DNA from 3 places in the Bacillus sp. CGMCC 1.60114 genome. Region 1 is predicted to be linked to each of the others. Evidence: predicted binding sites of a transcription regulator. Region 1 holds the regulator's gene; each other region holds the start of a gene.
The links. Region 1 encodes Rex, which represses fermentation and respiration genes when NADH is low (regulators of the CRP and FNR family bind a similar motif). Its sites were predicted from a motif close to TTGTGAAATATTTCACAA; they were not measured.
Positions count from the first base shown of each region.

Region 2: ACFQZ1_RS16440 (L-lactate dehydrogenase) is a predicted target of Rex. The motif match lies at 4,370-4,387, and genes of this name have one in related genera.
Region 3: ACFQZ1_RS17130 (nitrate reductase subunit alpha) is a predicted target of Rex. The motif match lies at 2,543-2,560, and genes of this name have one in related genera.

Region 1 covers NZ_JBHTHG010000062.1:2,210-9,050, reverse strand. Annotated here, with positions in the region: gene groL (chaperonin GroEL) at 1-1,253, opposite strand, end outside; gene groES (co-chaperone GroES) at 1,292-1,576, opposite strand; gene ACFQZ1_RS10955 (CPBP family intramembrane glutamic endopeptidase) at 1,931-2,659, shown strand; gene ACFQZ1_RS10950 (YdiK family protein) at 2,662-2,859, shown strand; gene ACFQZ1_RS10945 (redox-sensing transcriptional repressor Rex) at 2,886-3,515, opposite strand; gene ACFQZ1_RS10940 (ABC transporter ATP-binding protein) at 3,698-5,623, shown strand; gene tsaD (tRNA (adenosine(37)-N6)-threonylcarbamoyltransferase complex transferase subunit TsaD) at 5,975-6,841, opposite strand, start outside.
Region 2 covers NZ_JBHTHG010000108.1:4,254-11,094, reverse strand. Annotated here, with positions in the region: gene ACFQZ1_RS16450 (glucose-1-phosphate adenylyltransferase) at 1-1,097, opposite strand, end outside; gene glgB (1,4-alpha-glucan branching protein GlgB) at 1,045-2,982, opposite strand; gene ACFQZ1_RS16440 (L-lactate dehydrogenase) at 3,309-4,253, opposite strand; gene ACFQZ1_RS16435 (PTS fructose transporter subunit IIABC) at 4,650-6,497, opposite strand; gene pfkB (1-phosphofructokinase) at 6,597-6,841, opposite strand, start outside.
Region 3 covers NZ_JBHTHG010000108.1:147,050-153,890, reverse strand. Annotated here, with positions in the region: gene moaA (GTP 3',8-cyclase MoaA) at 1-191, opposite strand, end outside; gene ACFQZ1_RS17145 (winged helix-turn-helix transcriptional regulator) at 492-830, opposite strand; gene ACFQZ1_RS17140 (NAD(P)H-dependent oxidoreductase) at 956-1,627, shown strand; gene ACFQZ1_RS17135 (Crp/Fnr family transcriptional regulator) at 1,796-2,488, shown strand; gene ACFQZ1_RS17130 (nitrate reductase subunit alpha) at 2,694-6,377, shown strand; gene narH (nitrate reductase subunit beta) at 6,367-6,841, shown strand, end outside.

The DNA of each region.
Region 1 (6,841 bases):
ATAAGTGAAGTACCGCCACCTGCAACAATACCTTCTTCTACTGCTGCACGAGTTGAGTTAAGTGCATCTTCAATACGAAGTTTGCGCTCTTTCAATTCAGTTTCAGTTGCTGCACCTACTTTAATTACAGCTACGCCACCTGCTAGTTTAGCAAGACGCTCTTGTAATTTTTCACGATCGAATTCAGAAGTTGTTTCTTCTAACTGCGCACGGATTTGACCGATGCGAGCTTCGATTTGTTCTGTATTTCCTACACCTTCAACAATTGTTGTATTTTCTTTCGTTACAACAACTTTGCTAGCGCGTCCTAAAGATGCGATAGTTGCAGATTTTAAGTCGCGTCCTAATTCTTCTGTGATCACTTCACCGCCAGTTAAAATCGCAATATCTTCTAACATAGCTTTACGACGATCACCGAAGCCAGGAGCTTTAACAGCTACTACGTTGAACGTACCACGAAGTTTATTTACTACTAATGTAGCTAACGCTTCGCCTTCTACATCTTCAGAGATGATAAGAAGTGGCTTACCTTGTTGTACCACTTGCTCTAATACTGGTAAGATTTCTTGAATGCTAGAAACCTTTTTATCAGTAATTAAGATAAATGGGTTATCAAGAACAGCTTCCATTTTATCAGAATCAGTAATCATGTAAGGAGAAGCATATCCACGGTCGAACTGCATACCTTCTACTACATCTAATTCTGTTGTGAATCCTTTAGATTCTTCTAATGTAATAACGCCGTCGTTACCAACACGCTCCATTGCTTCTGCAATTAATTGCCCTACTTCTTCGTCAGCAGCAGAAATAGCAGCTACTTGTGCGATAGAAGATTTACCTTCGATTGGTTTAGAAATCGTTTTTAATTCTTCTACTGCTGCAATAACAGCTTTTTCGATACCTTTACGAAGACCCATTGGATTTGCACCAGCTGTTACGTTTTTTAAACCTTCACGAATCATAGCTTGCGCTAATACAGTTGCAGTTGTTGTTCCGTCACCAGCTACATCATTTGTTTTGCTAGCAACTTCTGCTACTAATTTTGCACCCATATTTTCAAATGCATCTTCTAATTCGATTTCTTTTGCAATTGTTACACCGTCATTTGTAATAAGCGGAGAACCAAATTTTTTCTCAAGTACTACGTTGCGACCTTTTGGTCCAAGCGTAACTTTTACTGCGTTTGCAAGAGTGTCGACACCGCGAAGCATCGAACGACGTGCTTCTTCACTAAATTTAATATCTTTTGCCATAATATTTGACCCCCTTGAATTTTTTAAGATTTATATAATTAACCGATAACTGCTAAAATGTCGCTTTCACGTAAAATTAAGTATTCTGCACCTTCGTATTTCACTTCAGTACCTGCATATTTTGAGAAGATAATACGATCGCCTGCAGCTAACTCTAAAGCAACACGCTCACCATTTTCAAGCACTCGACCAGTACCAACTGCTACTACTTTACCTTCTTGTGGTTTTTCTTTTGCAGTGTCTGGTAATACGATACCACTTGCTGTTTTTTCTTCTGCTTGAACAAGCTCAATTACAACGCGATCACCTAATGGCTTTAGCATGAACAATAACCTCCTCATTGACTATGTAAATTTTATGTTTATTAGCACTCGAACACTCCGAGTGCTAACACACTTATTATAATAAAGAATCTTATTTTCTTTTGCAAGTGAAAAAACGTAATTTTTCGGAAAACTATTCTACATTCTTTTCCTTTTTTCTATAAGCTTATATACTTTACCGGATGAATAACATAATAATTCTTACCTTCACGGAAAATCAGTACTGATAGAAGATTCATCATCGTTTTTCCTTCTTCTCCTATGTTACAATAAGAAAGATGCCATAAGTTGTTTTCTCTATGGGTAGAGCATTTTCCTTTTTCATTACAAAAAATTTAAAAAGGAGTTATGAAATTGAAGAGACAATACTGGTGGGTTGTTATTACATATATTTTAATGCAATTATCAGGGGTAATTGGAGGATGGATCCTTTTAAAAAGCGGAATATACAACAATGGAAACAGGAGCTTTCAAGAAAAGGTTCAATTAGCAACTGCACATTGGGGAATAATCAGCTTCTTCGTTGCTCTTATTATCATCCTACTGTTATTACGCAATGATACACAATCGGAAAAATGGGAGCGAGAAAAAACAAGCATTTCTGCTACAATAGGTTGGATCATTTTAGGAGTTTTTCTTGCTTTATTCGCCCAAGTAATTGCTGGCACCATCGAAACACAAATTTTTAAAGTTGAAGCTGAATCTGAAAATACACAAAACATTATCGAAATCATAAAAGCTGCTCCATTATTTATAATTGTTTCGTCTATATTTGCTCCTATTCTTGAGGAAATTGTATTTAGAAAGATTCTATTTGGAACACTATATAAACGATATAACTTCTTTATCGCAGCAATCGTGAGTTCTCTTATATTTGCTTTAATTCATTTTGACCCTACACATTTATTAGTGTATATTTCCATGGGGCTTGTTTTTTCATTTTTATACGTTAAAACGAAACGAATTATTGTACCCATTATGGCTCATGTTATGATGAATACAAATGTTATGTTAATTACATTTGTACTTCATCCCTATCTAGAAAAAGCTGAAAAATTGCAAGGATTTATCGGAGGATTTTAAACATGCGAAATTCACCATTTGTTATGGCAACTTTGTACTTTCTTCTCGGGTGTATTTTTACATACTTAGCAATTACAAGTGTTGAAGATACAATTTGGAACTTTTATACACTATTGCTTGCTATAATGGCAACCGTTGATTTTAATTTGGCACTTCGCCTTCTTTTTTCTAAATCGAAAAAAGGTAATATGAAGAAATAATAAAAACGCAGGGAATTCCTGCGTTTTTATTTTGGATAATTTTTTAAAAAGTACACAAGCGTTTGTAATTCTACCGCTAAATCAATATGATGAATTCGAATATGTTCTACTATATTTAACCTAGCAGGTGTAAAGTTTAAAACACCTTGTATACCAGTATGCGATAAGCGATCTGCTACAGCTTGTGCAACAGAAGCAGGTACTGTTAATATTGCCACTTTTATATCATCTGATAATTTCTCTTCTAATTCATCCAGATGATATACTGGAATTCCTCCGATTTCTTTTCCAACTTTCTCTTCATCAACGTCAAATGCCATCTCAATTTTTGTATTATTATTTTTCGTAAAATTGTAATGTAAGAAAGCTGTCCCTAAATTACCTACCCCTATTAGAGCTACACGCGTTACATCATCTTGGTCAAGTGTTTCGCGAAAAAACGACAATAAATAATTTACGTTATAGCCGTATCCCTTTTTCCCTAATGCCCCAAAGTATGAAAAATCTCTTCGAATTGTCGCAGAATCCACTTTCACCGCTTCACTTAATTCTGCAGATGATACGCGTTGCTTACCAGATAATGATAAGTTTTGGATAAATCGATAGTATAGAGGCAATCTTTTGGCAGTCGCCTGCGGAATTTTAGGCTGCTCCATGCAACCCCCTCCTCTCTTCCTATCTGTTCAAGTGATTGAAACATGTACGGAAGTTTAGCATTGAAAGTTTTCCTTGTATAATAGAGAGAGAACTTCTCTATTATGTTCAACTATACACTATTTTTAGTATGATTGAGAAATATAATCATGGCAAAGTTAAGAAATTATTTGAGGTGAAAACATTGATTCTACTACAAGTAAATAACCTTTCCAAGTTATACGCCGCTGAAATGATTCTTTCAAACATTAAGTTAGAGGTACAGACGCGTGATCGTATTGCACTTGTCGGCCGTAACGGCGCTGGAAAGTCTACATTATTAAAGATTATTGCGGGAGAACTGTCCCATGACAGCGGAGAAATTATTAAACCGAAAGATGTATCTATCGGTTACTTAGCACAGCACACTGGTCTTGAGACGTCATTAACCATTTGGGATGAAATGCTAACGGTATTTCTCGACTTGCAACGCATGGAGAAAGAACTCCGAAGGCTAGAACAAGAAATGGGAAAAGAAGAAAATTTCACAAATGTCACTGTACATGAAAGATTGTTAGCAGAGTATGATCGCCTGCAATTAGATTATAAAAATAAAGGCGGCTACCAATACGAAGCGGACATTCGCTCTGTTTTAAGCGGACTCGGCTTTCCGTCTGAAACACACGGAACTACAATCTCGACATTAAGCGGTGGACAAAAAACTCGTTTAGCTCTTGGAAAATTATTGTTAACAAAACCAGATTTGCTTATTTTGGATGAGCCAACAAACCATTTAGATATCGATACATTAACATGGCTAGAACAATATTTACAAGGCTATCCTGGCGCTATTTTAATCGTTTCACACGATCGATACTTTCTAGATAAACTCGTAACACAGGTGTATGAAATCTCTAATAAACAAAGTCGTAAATACACGGGAAACTACAGTAAGTATTTAGAACTTAAAGCATCACTATACGAACAAGAGATAAAGCGGTATGAGAAACAGCAAGAAGAAGTCACAAAGCTACAAGACTTCATTCAAAAAAATATTGCCCGTGCTTCCACAACAAAACGAGCACAAAGTCGCCAAAAACAATTAAATCGTATGGAACTTATGACGAGACCACTCGGTGATGAAAAATCTGCTTCTTTCCACTTTGATATCGATAGGCAAAGCGGTAATGATGTACTACAAGTAAAAAATGTCACAATTGGTTATAATAATGAGCCAATCATTGAGCACATTCATTTCCAATTAACAAGAGGTGATAGTGTTGCCCTTGTCGGTCCAAATGGAATCGGAAAATCCACTTTATTAAAATCTCTTGTGGATAAACTTCGTCCTTTAAACGGCAGTATTTCATTCGGCTCTAACGTTTCTATTGGATATTATGACCAAGAACAAGCAAACTTAACATCATCGAAACGCGTATTAGATGAACTTTGGGATGATTACCCGCTGCAACCAGAAAAAGAAATCCGCACAGTACTTGGAAATTTTTTATTTTCTGGTGATGATGTCTTAAAGCCAGTCTCTTCTTTAAGTGGCGGACAGAAAGCACGTTTAGCCCTTGCAAAACTTATGATGCAAAAATCAAATGTACTTATTTTAGATGAACCGACAAACCATTTAGATTTAAGTAGCAAAGAAATCTTAGAAAATGCTCTTATTGATTTTCCAGGAACTATTTTATTTGTTTCCCATGACCGCTATTTCATTAATCGCATCACCACAAAGGTTATTGAGTTATCAACAGACGGGGCAGTGGAATATCTAGGCGATTACGATTATTATGTAGAAAAGAAAAATGAAATGTTAGAACGGGCGGAACTTGAAGAACAAGGAACAAATAAACCTGTACAAAAACAAGTGGCGCAAGAAAAATTAAATTATATTGAAGAAAAAGAACGTAAAAAGCAAGAGCGTCAACGTATGCGTAGAATTGAAGAATTAGAAGAAAACATTGCTGCAATGGAAGAACAAATTGCTACATTAGAAGAACAACTTTGTCTACCTGAAGTATATGCTGATTACGAAAGAGCAAGTAATATTACAGAAGAAAAACAAACACTACAAGAACAATTAGAAGCATGTATGGAAGAATGGGAAGAATTACAAATATAAAGTGAAACCTCATCTATGGGGGTCTTACTACCCACGAATAGCAGGATAAAAAGGTTAGCATTTACGCTAACCTTTTTATTTATCCACAATGTTATTCACATATTCAATTTCACATTATCAAGATAAACATTAACTTTTCCACATTACCCACAAACATAATAATATTTATCCACACTTTATACTCACAAAAAAAACCTATATTATCAACAGATAATATAGGTTTTATCCACAGGTTGTGGTTAATTATGTGTATAAAGTGAAATTTTCATCCTTGAGGGTTCTTTATCCCCCACTAAACTTATCTTCTTTACCGAAGATGGAAAATTCACTATCTCATTAAACACGGAATAACTATGATTCAATATCCAAGCCAGGGTTTGCATTTAACGCTAATGTTGCTCTTTTTCCTTTCTCATATGCAATCGTACCAGCTGCAGCGATCATAGCAGCGTTATCTGTGCATAAAGATAACGGCGGAATAATAAGCTTTATATCGTCTTTATTTGCAAACTCTTCCTCCAGCCGAGCCCGCAATCCTTTATTTGCCGCAACTCCTCCAGCAAGAAGTACTTGCTTCACACCATACTCCTCTGCTGCTCTTACTGTTTTTGTTACTAACACATCAATTACACTTGCCTGAAAACTTGCAGCTAAATCTTCAGGAGTAAGTTCTTCTCCGCGCTGCTTTGCGTTATGCACAGTGTTAATAACTGCAGATTTTAAACCGCTAAAACTAAAATCATAAGAATCTGGTTCAAGCCATGCACGAGGTAGATCAATTGTCGGCTCTCCTTCATGAGCAAGACGATCAATGTGCGGCCCACCCGGATATGGCAATGATAACGTACGTGCCACCTTGTCGTATGCTTCTCCTGCAGCATCGTCTCTTGTTTCGCCAATTACTTCAAATGAACCATGCTCTTTCATATAAACAAGCTCTGTATGTCCACCAGATACAACGAGAGACAATAGTGGAAACTGCAGTTCTTGTACTAAACGATTCGCATAAATATGCCCAGCAATATGATGCACCCCAACTAACGGGATATTATGTGCAAAAGCTACTGCTTTTGCTGCATTTACACCAATTAACAATGCCCCAACAAGGCCTGGTCCTTCCGTAACTGCAATTGCATCAATATCTTCAAATGTAATTTGCGCTTCTTTTAACGCTTCTTCTAATACAACCGTTATTTCTTCCACATGGTGACGAGATGC
Region 2 (6,841 bases), on a different contig from region 1:
ATATTTCGTTCCGGACGAATAATTGTTCCATCTTCAATGACCATTCCTGGACCAACAATCGCACGCTCAATCACAACATTCTTTCCAATTCTGGCATCTGGCATAATAACTGAATCTATAACCTTGCTGCCTTCCTCCACAATTACCCCTTGAAACAATACAGAATGCTGCACATCACCTTCTACAACGCACCCTTCATTAATTAACGATTCTTCCACTTTAGCTGATGGTGCAATATATTGAGGCGGCTGATTCGGGTTAACAGAACAAATTCGCCAATCACGGTCATACAAATTGAGTGATGAATCTTCGCGAAGCAAATCCATATTTGCTTCCCATAAGCTCTTCACTGTTCCAACGTCTTTCCAATACCCGCTAAATGGATACGCAACAAGCTTTTTCCCTTCATCCAATAAAAGCGGAATCACATCTTTTCCAAAATCATTACTAGATTCTGGATTTCTTGCATCCATTTCTAAATACTCTTTTAAAATAGCCCAATTAAAAATATAAATGCCCATTGAAGCTAGATTGCTTTTTGGAAACTGCGGTTTTTCTTCAAACTCAACAATTTCCATCGCTTCATTCGTATTCATAATGCCAAAGCGGCTTGCTTCATCCCACGGTACTTCAATAACAGAAATAGAGACATCTGCTTCTCGTTCCATATGATGATCGAGCATTTTTGCATAATCCATCTTATAAATATGATCGCCAGATAAAATGAGAACATATTCCGGATCATACTGCTTTAAATAATTCAAATTTTGATAAATGGCGCTTGCTGTTCCTGTATACCATTTCACTCCAGAAGACTCTGCATAAGGAGGGAGTACAGTAACCCCTCCATTTACACGGTCTAAATCCCATGCATCTCCAATACCGATATAACTATGCAATTCTAACGGCTGATATTGTGTTAAAATCCCCACTGTTTCAATACCAGAATTCGCACAGTTACTTAATGTAAAATCAATAATGCGATATTTACCGCCAAATGGAACAGCTGGCTTCGCTAGATTTTTTGTTAAGGCACTTAAACGGCTACCTTTTCCCCCTGCTAATAACATTGCTACGCACGTCTGCTTTTGTACCATCTTGTTTACTACTCCCCTTTCGTGTTTTCACCGGCCGTAAAATTGAAATTCCAAATGGTGGTATTGTCATTTCAACATGAGCAAGCTGATTATGATAAGGTTCCATAATCGCTTTTAATCGCTTCTTATTGATTTGTCCTGAACCGCCGTATGCAGAACTATCACTATTTAAAATTTCGTTATAATAGCGAAATGCTGGTACGCCAACTTTATAGTTTTCATACACCGCATTTGTAAAGTTACAAACGATAACGAGAACATCCTCTTCTCTCTCCCCTTGGCGAATAAACGAAAAAATACTTTGCTCACGGTTATCCGCATCAATCCACTGAAAACCCTTTTCTGTGTGATCAAGCTGCCAAAGCGGCTTAGAGCGCTTATACAATGCTATGAGCTCCTTAAAGTAATCATGCGTACGATCATGCATTTCAAAATCATGTAAACCCCAATCTAAATCCTCAAGGTCTTTCCATTCGTCATATTGCCCAAACTCGCCGCCCATAAAAAGCAGCTTCTTACCTGGATGTGTAAATAAATAGCCATACAATAAACGAAGCTGAGCAAACTTGGACCAATAATCACCCGGCATTTTATTTAATAGCGACTTTTTCCCGTGTACTACTTCATCATGTGATAACGGTAAAATAAAATTCTCAGAATACGCGTAAAGCAGTGAAAATGTTACTTTGTCATGAATATATTTCCGATACTCCGGTGCACATTCCATATATTTTAAAATGTCATTCATCCAGCCCATATTCCATTTATAATTAAAACCGAGTCCACCTTCGTATGTCGGTGCAGTTACGAGCGGCCATGCTGTTGAATCTTCCGCAGTCATTAAGAAAGTTGGATCTTCCGCAAATACTGCTTCATTCAGCTGTTGCAGGAATAATACAGCATGTTCATTACTTTCCTGCCCCCCATTTCGCTCCCAATATAGCATGTTAGCAACCGCATCAACGCGAAAGCCGTCGATATGATAATACTTCATCCAAAACAATGCATTCGAAATGAGAAAATTTCGTACTTCTTGTTTTCCTAAATCAAAGTTCACAGTTCCCCATACGTGATTTTCTTGTACATCAAGATCTCTATATTCATACGTTGGTTCTCCATCAAATAAGTAAAGACCATGAGCATCTTTACAAAAATGCCCTGGTACCCAATCTAAAATGACACCGATCCCATATTTGTGACATTCATCGACAAAATACATAAAATCCTGCGGTGTTCCGTATCTACTTGTCGGCGCATAATATCCAGTCCCTTGATATCCCCAAGAACGATCATACGGGTGTTCAATAAGCGGCATAATTTCAATATGAGTAAATTGATGCTCCACTACATACGGAATAAGCTCATCTGCCATTTCTCTGTAAGAGTAAAAAGACTCATCTTCTTTCTTTTTCCATGAACCAAAGTGAAGCTCATAAATTGCTAACGGTTCATTGTAAATTGGTTTTCGTTTCTTTTTTTGAAACCACTTCTGATCTTTCCATTTATATCCTTTTATATCATAAACAATGGATGCCGTATTTGGTCTCACTTCAGCATACATTGCATACGGATCAGCTTTTAAAATTGTATGACCGTTTGAGGCTTCGATTGCATATTTGTACAATTCTAGCTGAGCTACATTTGGTATAAATAAAGACCAAATTCCTTCCTCTGTCACTCGCATCATTTCATGCATTTGATTATTCCATTCATTAAAATCCCCTACAATACTCACAGCTTGTGCATGAGGAGCCCATACGGAAAAGCGTGTTCCTTGCACCCCATCTTCCTTAGTTAGATGAGCCCCAAGTATTTCGTAGCTATTGTAAAATTTCTCTTTATGAAACAATAGCATGTTTTCCTCATTACAATTTGTTACAATCACTATGTTCACCTCACAAGATGACAGAATTTTTAATATGTTATTACTATTCTTCGGTAAATAGAAATATCCTTGCGATTTTCTAAAAAAACATACGTTTTTTTCGCGGAAATTCATGGTAATTCCGTAAATTTCAGCTGAAAATATCGAATTTTGACGAATATTCCTTGTAAGCGTTTTATTTTAGAATAATTTTTAAAGTAAAAAAGAGGGAGGAGTTTACAGTTATTCTGTTATTACTGTCTACTTAAAGTAAAATATAAAAAAACCCTTTCCGGCAAAAGGGGGATGTACAGGGGCTTGCCGGAAAGGGTTATATACAATTTGGATTATAGTACTGGTGCCATAGTTTCTTTTAGCACTTTTACAGAATGATCAAATTTCAATTCTTCTTCTGCGTTCAATTCAAGCTCTACAACTTCTCGAATACCTTGACGGTTGATAACTGCTGGAACACCTACGTAAACATCTTGTTGTCCGTATTGTCCTTCAAGGTATGCAGATACTGTCAATACGCTGTTTTCATTGTTTAAAATCGCTTTAGTTACACGTAATAGTGACATACCGATACCATAGTAAGTTGCACCTTTGCGTTGAATAATATGATAAGCAGCATCTCGTACATTCACAAAGATTTCATCTAAATCGCTTTGATTGTACTTTTCATTGTTTGCTAAAATTGTTTCTAGTTTTTGTACACCAACAGTTGTATGGCTCCATACTGGAAGCTCTGTGTCACCATGTTCACCAATAATATATGCGTGAACGTTACGTGGATCCACATTTAAATATTCACCTAACATGTAACGGAAACGAGCAGAGTCTAAAGTTGTACCAGAACCAATTACACGTTCTTTTGGTAATCCAGATTCTTTCCAAGTTACATAAGTTAAAATATCAACTGGGTTAGTTGCGATTAAGAAGATACCATCAAATCCGCTATCCATGATGCCGCGAACGATTTGTTTAAAGATTTTTGTGTTCTTCTCAACTAAATCTAAGCGAGTTTCACCTGGCTTTTGTGGCAATCCAGCAGTAATAACAACAAGATCTGCATCTTTACAATCTGCATAACTACCTTTCCAAACCTTTGTTGGAGCTGGAGCAAATGGAACAGCATGGCTTAAATCCATTGCTTCCCCTTCTGCTTTTGCTTCGTTTACGTCAACAAGAACAAACTCTTCAGCTACACCTTGGTTAATCATAGAATATGCATAGCTGCAACCTACAGCTCCTGTTCCTACTAATACTACGCGATTAATACCTTTTTTCATGGTAAAATCCCCTCTCTATCTTTCATTTCATTATTATCATTGTCATTTAAGTAAATAATTAAAATACTGATTTTATATTGTTTAACTTCCTTACACACATATTGTAGCACGTTTCTTTGTGAATACATTCACAATTTATGGCCTATTTGTGAACTTTTTCACAGATAGGATAAAGTTATAACGGTACATGTGGAATCCATTTCAATCTACCATATACATATTCTAAATTCACATACTGTTTTCCTTCATATTTGTTAAGTATGCTTGATAAAAAGAAAAATAAGGATTCTTATCCGTACTATGAAGAAAGAACTCTAAAAACAACATTTCGATATTTTTTAGGCACATTCTTTTTTTAACAATGTAAAAAAAGCGGTCAAAAATTGACCGCTTTTCTTATTTATTTACAGGCTTTTTCCAAATCCCAAGCATAACTGCTGTTACAACTGCTCCTATTACGATAGCTAATAAATAAAGTATCGGTTTATTCACAAGAGGGATAACGAACAAGCCACCGTGCGGTGCAGGAAGAGTAATATGAAACCCCATAGTCAGAGCACCTGCAATCGCAGACCCTATAACACAGCTTACAATTACACGTAATGGATCAGCTGCTGCAAATGGAATAGCACCCTCTGTAATAAAAGAAAGACCCATAATATAATTTGTAATACCAGATTTGCGCTCTGCCTCTGTAAATTTTCCTTTAAAGAAAGTTGTTGCTAATGCAACTCCAAGCGGCGGAACCATACCGCCAGCCATAACTGCAGCATGCGGTCCGAAATTATGTGCAGCAATTGCCGCTAATCCGAATGTAAAGGCAGCTTTGTTGATAGGCCCTCCCATATCCACGGCCATCATACCACCAAGAATGATACCTAATAAAATAGCATTTCCTCCGCTTAATCCATTTAACCAATGTGTTAAACCTTTATTCATTGCTACTACAGGATCATTTACAACAAGAATCATAATCAAACCAGTAATCATAATACCAAACAACGGATACAAAAGAACAGGTTTAATTCCTTCAAGTTGTGCCGGTAATACTTGAAAAGCTTTTTTCAAGAGAACGATCACATAACCTGCCAGAAATCCTGCGATTAAACCACCGAGAAATCCAGCCCCAGCTTGTGCTGCTAAATAACCTCCAACCATACCAGGTGCAAAACCAGGCCGATCTGCGATACTACTTGCAATAAATCCTGCTAATACTGGAACGATAAAGAAAAATGCTCCGTTTCCGCCACCAATTGCCATTAATGTAGAAGCAATCGGCCCTTTTGCATGAATGCCGCCAAAAGCGAATGCCAGTGCGATTAAAATCCCGCCACCAACAACGAATGGAAGCATGTTGGATACACCATTCATTAAATGCTTATAAAATCCTGTGCGTTTTTCTTTTACTTCGCCCTTTACAGTTTCCCCTGTTCCTTGATAGATAGGTCCATCCTGTTTAAGCGCACGGTTAATAAGTTCCTCAGATTTACGAATTCCAGCTGCAACTGGTACCTCAATAACATGCTTTCCTTTAAAACGATCCATCTCAACTTGTTTATCTGCAGCAATAATAATTGCCACTGCATCATGAATCTCTTCTGCAGTCAATTCATTTTTTACTCCTGTAGAACCATTTGTTTCTACTTTTATATCAACACCCATTTCCTTTGCTTTTGATTTTAAAGCATCTGCTGCCATATACGTATGAGCAATTCCTGTAGGACAAGCAGTAACTGCTAAAATTTTCCCCTTTGAACTTGACTGTACAGTATTTTCTTCTTTATTAACTTCTTTCTCTTTCGCATCAATAAGGTGCAGTAGCTCGTCTTCTGTTTGCGCTTTCATAAGTTTCCCGCGAAATTCCGCATCCATAAGTAATGTAGATAAGCGAGAAAGAGTTTCCAAATGAGCATTATTTGCTCCTTCACTTGCTGCAATCATAAAGAATAAATGAGCTGGTTGACCATCGAGAGATTCATAGTCTATACCGCTATCTGATTTCGCAAAACAAATAGCAGGTGTCTTAACCGCAGCCGTTTTTGCATGAGGAATTGCAATCCCTTCTCCAATGCCAGTAGTACTTTGTGCTTCACGAGTTAAAATTGCCTCTTTAAATTGAATCTCATCATGTAATCGGCCTGCTTGTGCAAGCTTACTTACCATTTCATCAATCGTTTCTTGCTTAGAAGATGTTTGTAATTGTAGAAGAATTGTGTCTTTTTTTAGTAATTCTGTAATTTTCATATAGATCCTTCTCTCCTATAAAGTGAAACTTCCATCCGTGAAGATTTTCTTCATTTCCCCTATCTTCTTCGCTTCGCTCTCAATCTTAAGATGGGTGGCTTACTGCCCGTTAATGTAGGATAAAGATTGTACTTCTACTTGCAACAATAGTTCCTCAATTTTTTCTTTTTCAGCAAGATCAGAAGAAAATGCTGTTGCGCTTCCAGTAGCAACGCCAAATCGAAATGCTTCTTTTAAATCTCCAGTTTTTTCATATGTTCCTAGAAAACCGGCCACAAGCGAATCACCAGCTCCAACAGAATTTACAACTTGCCCTTTCGGCACATTAGCAAAATATGCATGCT
Region 3 (6,841 bases), on a different contig from region 1:
CGAACAAAAAGCTTAGCTACTCGCTCAATCTCATCAAATGTGAGTAAAAACTCATCTTTTAAAAACGCATAATCTGGTCCAAACACTTCAGCCGGCATACAATATGTGCATCGAAAATTACAACGATCAATAACAGAAATACGTAAATCTTGAAGCGGACGCTGCCATGCATCGAAAATCTTCTCAGTCATCTTCACCCCTCCTTCTTGTTGCATGTATATCTATTTTTATTTTATTTTATTATAATATATTTTTAAACGGGGTGTTTTTACCCAAAACTCTTTATCTTTTTTAACTGCCCTTCATTTGCCTTTATCATAAAAAAGAACGACAATCTATGTTGTGATATTTCTCACATCATATATACCATTCAAAAATTCTTCACAAATCTGTCCGTATTTTGTTCACATTGTATGAAATTCCTGATACCCAACCCATTACAAAAAAAGTGTACAATCTAAGTTGCACACTTTTTACTGCTTTTAATCCACTTATACTTGCGTCCGATATTCCTTCCCCCACTCACACATAAGCGTAATAATTGGCGTAAGGGATCTTCCGAAATTCGTTAAAGAATACTCCACTTTTGGCGGAACTTCTTTATATACCTCCCGATGAATTACACCTGCAGCCTCGAGCTCTCGTAACTGTCTTGTTAACATGCGCTGCGTTATGCCAGGCATTAATCGCAAAAATTGATTAAAACGAATTTCTTTCGCATTCATTAAATGAAACAAAATAACCCCTTTCCATTTCCCCCCAATTACATCTAGTGTTAACTCTACCGGACAACGATATATCTCTTCATTTTTCATTTCATCACTCTCCATTAGTATACAAATTGATACTATATGCTAAAAATGTGCGTACTTACATCATTTATTGTACTACTGTAGAATCTATTTTGTAATCAACTTACTATAAAAAAGCAAATTACGAAAAGGTGGTTATGTAAATGAAACATACAAAAGAAGGAATTTTAAAAGCTTATCACTTTAGACATGCGTGTAAAAAATTCGATGTAAATAAAAAAATCTCTGATGAAGATTTTCATTTCATTTTAGAAACTGGCCGACTTTCTCCAAGTTCATTTGGTTTTGAACCTTGGAAATTTGTTGTCATTCAAAATCAAGAACTTCGCGAAAAACTTCTCCCTGTAGCATGGGGGGCTCAAAAACAATTACCGACAGCAAGCCACTTTGTCGTTATATTAGCTCGTAAAAAAGAAGAAATGCTTTATAATTCTTCCTATATTTCGAATTTCATGAAAAATATTCAGAAGCTTCCAGAAGAAGTCATAGCAATGATGAGTGGCTTTTATAAGAAGTTTCAAGAATCTGATTTTCAATTATTAGAAAGCGATCGTGCAATGTTTGATTGGGCCTCTAAACAAACTTACATCGCTCTCGGTAATATGATGACTGCAGCTGCTCAGATTGGTATCGATTCTTGTCCAATTGAAGGATTCAATCCAGAAAAAGTAAATGCAGTTTTAAAAGAAGAAGGAATTATTTCAGATGATACATTTGGTGTCTCAGTTCTCGTTGCTTTTGGTTATCGCGCGGAAGAACCAAAACATGATAAAACGCGTCAATCAATGAATCAAGTTGTTGAATGGATTAAATAAAGAAAAAAGGTGCCTGCAACAGGCATCTTTTTTCTTTTCTAAAAGTACGCTTACTCACAGATAAAAATTACGATATCTCTTATACTACATTGAAAATATCTCTTGCATTTTCACTATATTTACATTCAAAATAAGAAATAGACTGTTCTGAAAAGAAAGGTGATTGCTGTGGCAAACAGTACGGCATTATCAAATGATTTAAAAGAATTGCTCGCATCTGTCGAATATAAAATGAAAGTAAGCAAAGCTAATTATATTTTCCAAGAAGGTATGGTGGCAAAAGAACTATACATTATTCACTCTGGAAAAGTACAAATTAGTAAAATTAGTGCCGATGGTCAAGAATTGACACTGCGCATTTGTTCGCAAAATGATATTATCGGAGAACTTACATTGTTTACAGAGGATGCCAAATATTTGTTAAATGCAAAAGTGCTTGAGCAGGCAGAAATTGGTGTCATTAAACGAGATGCATTAGAAAAAGCATTGCTGGAAAAACCAGCTCTTGCGTTTGAATTTATGAAGTGGGTTAGTGAGCATTTACGAAGAATGCAAACGAAGTTTCGTGATTTAGTATTGCATGGCAAAAAGGGAGCGCTCTATTCGACTCTCATTCGCATGACGAATAGTTATGGGGTTTTAAAAGAAGATGGTATTCTCATTGATCTTCCATTAACGAATCAAGAGCTTGCAAACTTCTGTGCAACCTCTCGTGAAAGTGTCAATCGCATGTTAAATGATTTAAAAAAACAAGGCATTATCTCCATTCATAAAGGAAAGATTACCATTCATAATTTACACTTTTTAAAATGTGCAATCGCTTGTGAAGATTGCCCTACCTCTATTTGTAGTATTGAGTAGCATCTCATTTAGATGCTGCTCTTTTTTTATTCTACATCTTAAACTTGTTTTGTAATGTGCAAAATGTCACATCTTCTCTTTTTTTCCCTTACACATTCATGAATTTTTGACAATCTGTTGAACTGTGATAGATATCACATCTCTATTTTGCACGCCCTCTTATAGTGAAAGTAAGCAAGAGAGACGCAATAAAGGAGTGAACAGTATGAAAAAGAAACCATCACCATTCATGCAACGTTTAAAATATTTTTCTCCAATAGATCGTTACAACGATAATCATACACAAGAAACATACGAAGACCGCGAATGGGAAAACGCTTATAGAAAGCGATGGCAGCATGATAAGGTGATCCGCTCCACGCATGGCGTAAACTGCACCGGTTCTTGCAGTTGGAACATTTACGTAAAAGATGGAATTGTAACTTGGGAAGGACAAGAGCTAAATTATCCGACTACTGGTCCTGATATGCCAGACTTTGAGCCACGCGGATGTCCGCGCGGAGCAAGCTTTTCTTGGTACATCTATAGCCCGCTTCGTGTGAAATACCCATATGTACGCGGCGTTCTTTGGAATATGTGGCAAGAAGAACTACAAAAACATGAATCACCGTTAGACGCTTGGAAAAGCATTGTTGAAAATCCAGAAAAAGCACGCACATATAAAGGGGCACGCGGAAAAGGCGGCTTCATTCGTGCAAATTGGGATGAGGTATTACAGCTTGTTGCTGCTTCCTTATTATATACAGTAATTAAGTACGGTCCGGATCGAAATGTCGGCTTCTCGCCAATTCCTGCGATGTCAATGTTAAGTCACGCAGCAGGCAGCCGCTTTATGCAGCTTATGGGCGGACCGATGCTTAGCTTCTACGATTGGTACGCTGACTTACCGCCAGCTTCACCGCAAATTTGGGGTGATCAAACAGATGTACCAGAAAGTAGTGATTGGTACAACGCCGGTTACATTATGACATGGGGTTCAAACGTACCAATGACAAGAACACCAGATGCCCACTTCTTAGCGGAAGTGCGCTATAAAGGAACGAAAGTCGTTTCTGTTAGCCCTGATTTTGCCGAATCAACAAAATTCGCTGATGACTGGATCAGTGTAAAACAAGGAACAGACGGTGCACTTGCAATGGCAATGGGGCACGTCATTTTACAAGAGTTTTACGTGGACAAACAAGTGGACTACTTCATAAATTATGCGAAACAATATACAGATTTCCCATTCCTTGTCACGTTAAAGCAACAAGGAGATCAATTTGTTGCAGATCGCTTCTTAAATGCTGCTGATATTGACCGGGAAACGAAGCTTGGCGAATGGAAACCTGTTCTTTGGAACGATAACGGTCATGATTTCGCTACGCCGCACGGCACAATGGGATCACGCTGGGATAACGAGAAGAAGTGGAACTTACGTTTAGAAGATGAACAAACAGGCGAAAAAATTGATCCGCGTCTTTCTTTACTTGGTATGGAGGATGCAATTGGAACTGTACAAATTCCGTACTTTTCTGATGACGGAAATGAAGTATTAGAACGTTCCATTCCAGTGAAAAAGATTACAACACCAAACGGAGATCTTTTCGTAACAACCGTCTATGATTTAACATTAGCAAACTACGGTGTAGACCGCGGTCTTGGCGGCCAAGAACCGAAGAGCTTTGATGAAGATGTTCCATTTACGCCAGCATGGCAAGAAAAAATGACAGGTGTAAAACGAGAACTTATTATTCAAATCGCTCGTGAATTTGCTCAAAATGCAGTTGATACAAATGGACGCTCAATGATTATTGTTGGCGCTGGTATTAACCATTGGTTTAACTCTGATACGATTTACCGCGCTGTGTTAAACCTTGTTCTTCTTGTTGGTGCACAAGGTGTAAACGGCGGCGGCTGGGCTCATTATGTCGGCCAAGAAAAATTACGCCCAGCAGAAGGTTGGCAAACCATCGCAACAGCAAAGGATTGGCAAGGCCCGCCGAAACTGCAAAACGGTACATCCTTCTTCTATTTCGTTACAGATCAGTGGCGCTATGAAGATACACCAGTTGGACATTTAGCATCGCCAGTTGTTGGCAATTCACGCTATCAACATCATGGTGATTACAATGTGTTAGCTGCTCGTCTTGGCTGGCTACCTTCTTATCCAACGTTCGAAAAGAATGGCATTGAACTATATAAAGAAGCGGTCGCTAGTGGCGCAACAACGGGGGAGGAAATCGGGAAATATGTTGCAGAGAAGCTAAAAAACAAAGAGCTCAAATTTGCGATTGAAGACCCAGATAACAAAAATAACTTCCCGCGCAACTTATTCGTATGGCGCGCGAACTTAATTTCAAGCTCTGGTAAAGGACACGAGTATTTCTTAAAACATTTATTAGGTACAACAAACGGATTAATGAACGACGATCATGATTCATTACGACCAGAGGAAATAAAGTGGCATGAAGAAGCACCTGAAGGAAAGCTAGATCTACTTATCAACTTAGATTTCCGCATGGCTGGAACAGCACTATACTCTGACATCGTTCTTCCTGCTTCCACGTGGTATGAAAAGCATGATTTAAGCAGTACAGATATGCATCCGTTCGTGCATCCATTTAACCCAGCAATCGGTTCACCGTGGGAAGCACGCTCTGACTGGGATATTTTCTGCTCCCTTTCAAAAGCAGTCTCTGATCTAGCACAAAAGTTAGACCTTGAGCCAATGAAAGAGATTGTTGCAACACCGCTTCTTCACGATACACCGCAAGAATTAGCGCAGCCGCTTGGACAAATTAAAGATTGGAGCAAAGGGGAATGTGAGCCAATCCCAGGCAAAACAATGCCGCAAATTCATGTTGTAGAACGTGACTATAAAACGATTTATGACAAAATGACCGCACTTGGACCAAACGTTGGAAAACAACCGATTGGTACAAAAGGTATCTCCTGGTCTGCGGAAAAAGAATACGAACAATTAAAGAGTAAATTAGGTGTAATTCGCGCTGATTCGATCGCGAAAGGATGCCCTGACATAACAGAAGCAATCAATGCCGCTGAAGCTGTATTAACCCTTTCTTCAACAACAAACGGTCATATGGCAGTAAAAGCATGGGAAGCGCTTGAAAAACAAACGGACTTACAACTTCGTGATTTAGCAGAAGAACGTGAAGAAGAATGCTTCACATTCGAACAAATTACAGCACAGCCAAAAACAGTTATTACATCCCCTGCTTTTAGTGGTTCAGAAAAAGGAGGACGCCGTTACTCACCGTTTACAACAAACGTAGAACGTCTTATTCCTTGGCGAACAATAACAGGACGTCAATCTTTCTACTTAGATCACGATATGATGAAAGAATTTGGCGAAACAATGGCAACGTTCAAACCAATTTTACAGCATAAACCGTTCCGTAAATCTCGCCCTGAAGTAGAAGGAAAAGAAATTACGCTGAACTATTTAACACCGCATAACAAGTGGTCCATTCATAGTATGTACTTTGATTCACTGCCGATGTTAACACTGTTCCGCGGCGGACCAACAGTATGGATGAATAAAGATGACGCTGCTGAAGCCGGTGTTGCTGATAATGACTGGATTGAATGCTTTAACCGAAACGGTGTCGTTGTTGCACGTGCTGTCGTAACACACCGCATGCCGCGTGGAATGGCCTTTATGCATCATGCACAAGATCGCCATATTAACGTGCCTGGTACGAACTTAACAAGTAACCGCGGAGGAACACATAATAGCCCGACACGTATTCACGTAAAACCAACGCATATGATTGGCGGATACGGCCAATTAAGCTACGGCTTTAACTACTATGGTCCAACAGGAAACCAACGTGACTTAAACGTCGTCATCCGCAAACTGAAGGAGGTAGATTGGCTTGAAGATTAAAGCGCAGGTCGGAATGGTAATGAACCTAGATAAATGCATCGGTTGCCACACTTGTAGCGTAACGTGCAAAAACACCTGGACGAATCGTCCAGGTGCTGAATATATGTACTTTAACAACGTAGAAACAAAACCGGGCATTGGCTATCCAAAACAATGGGAAGATCAAGAAAAATATAAAGGCGGCTGGGAGCTGAAAAATGGAGACCTTCAGTTAAAATCCGGTTCAAAAATGAAACGCCTCATGAACATTTTTCATAACCCGGATCAGCCAACAATTGATGATTACTTTGAGCCTTGGAACTATGATTATGAAACATTAACAAACAGTCCACAGCGAAAACATCAGCCAGTTGCTCACCCAAAATCAGCCATTACAGGTGAATTTATCGATAAAATTGAATGGGGACCAAACTGGGAAGATGATTTGGCGGGCGGACATGTAACAGGCTTACAAGATCCAAATG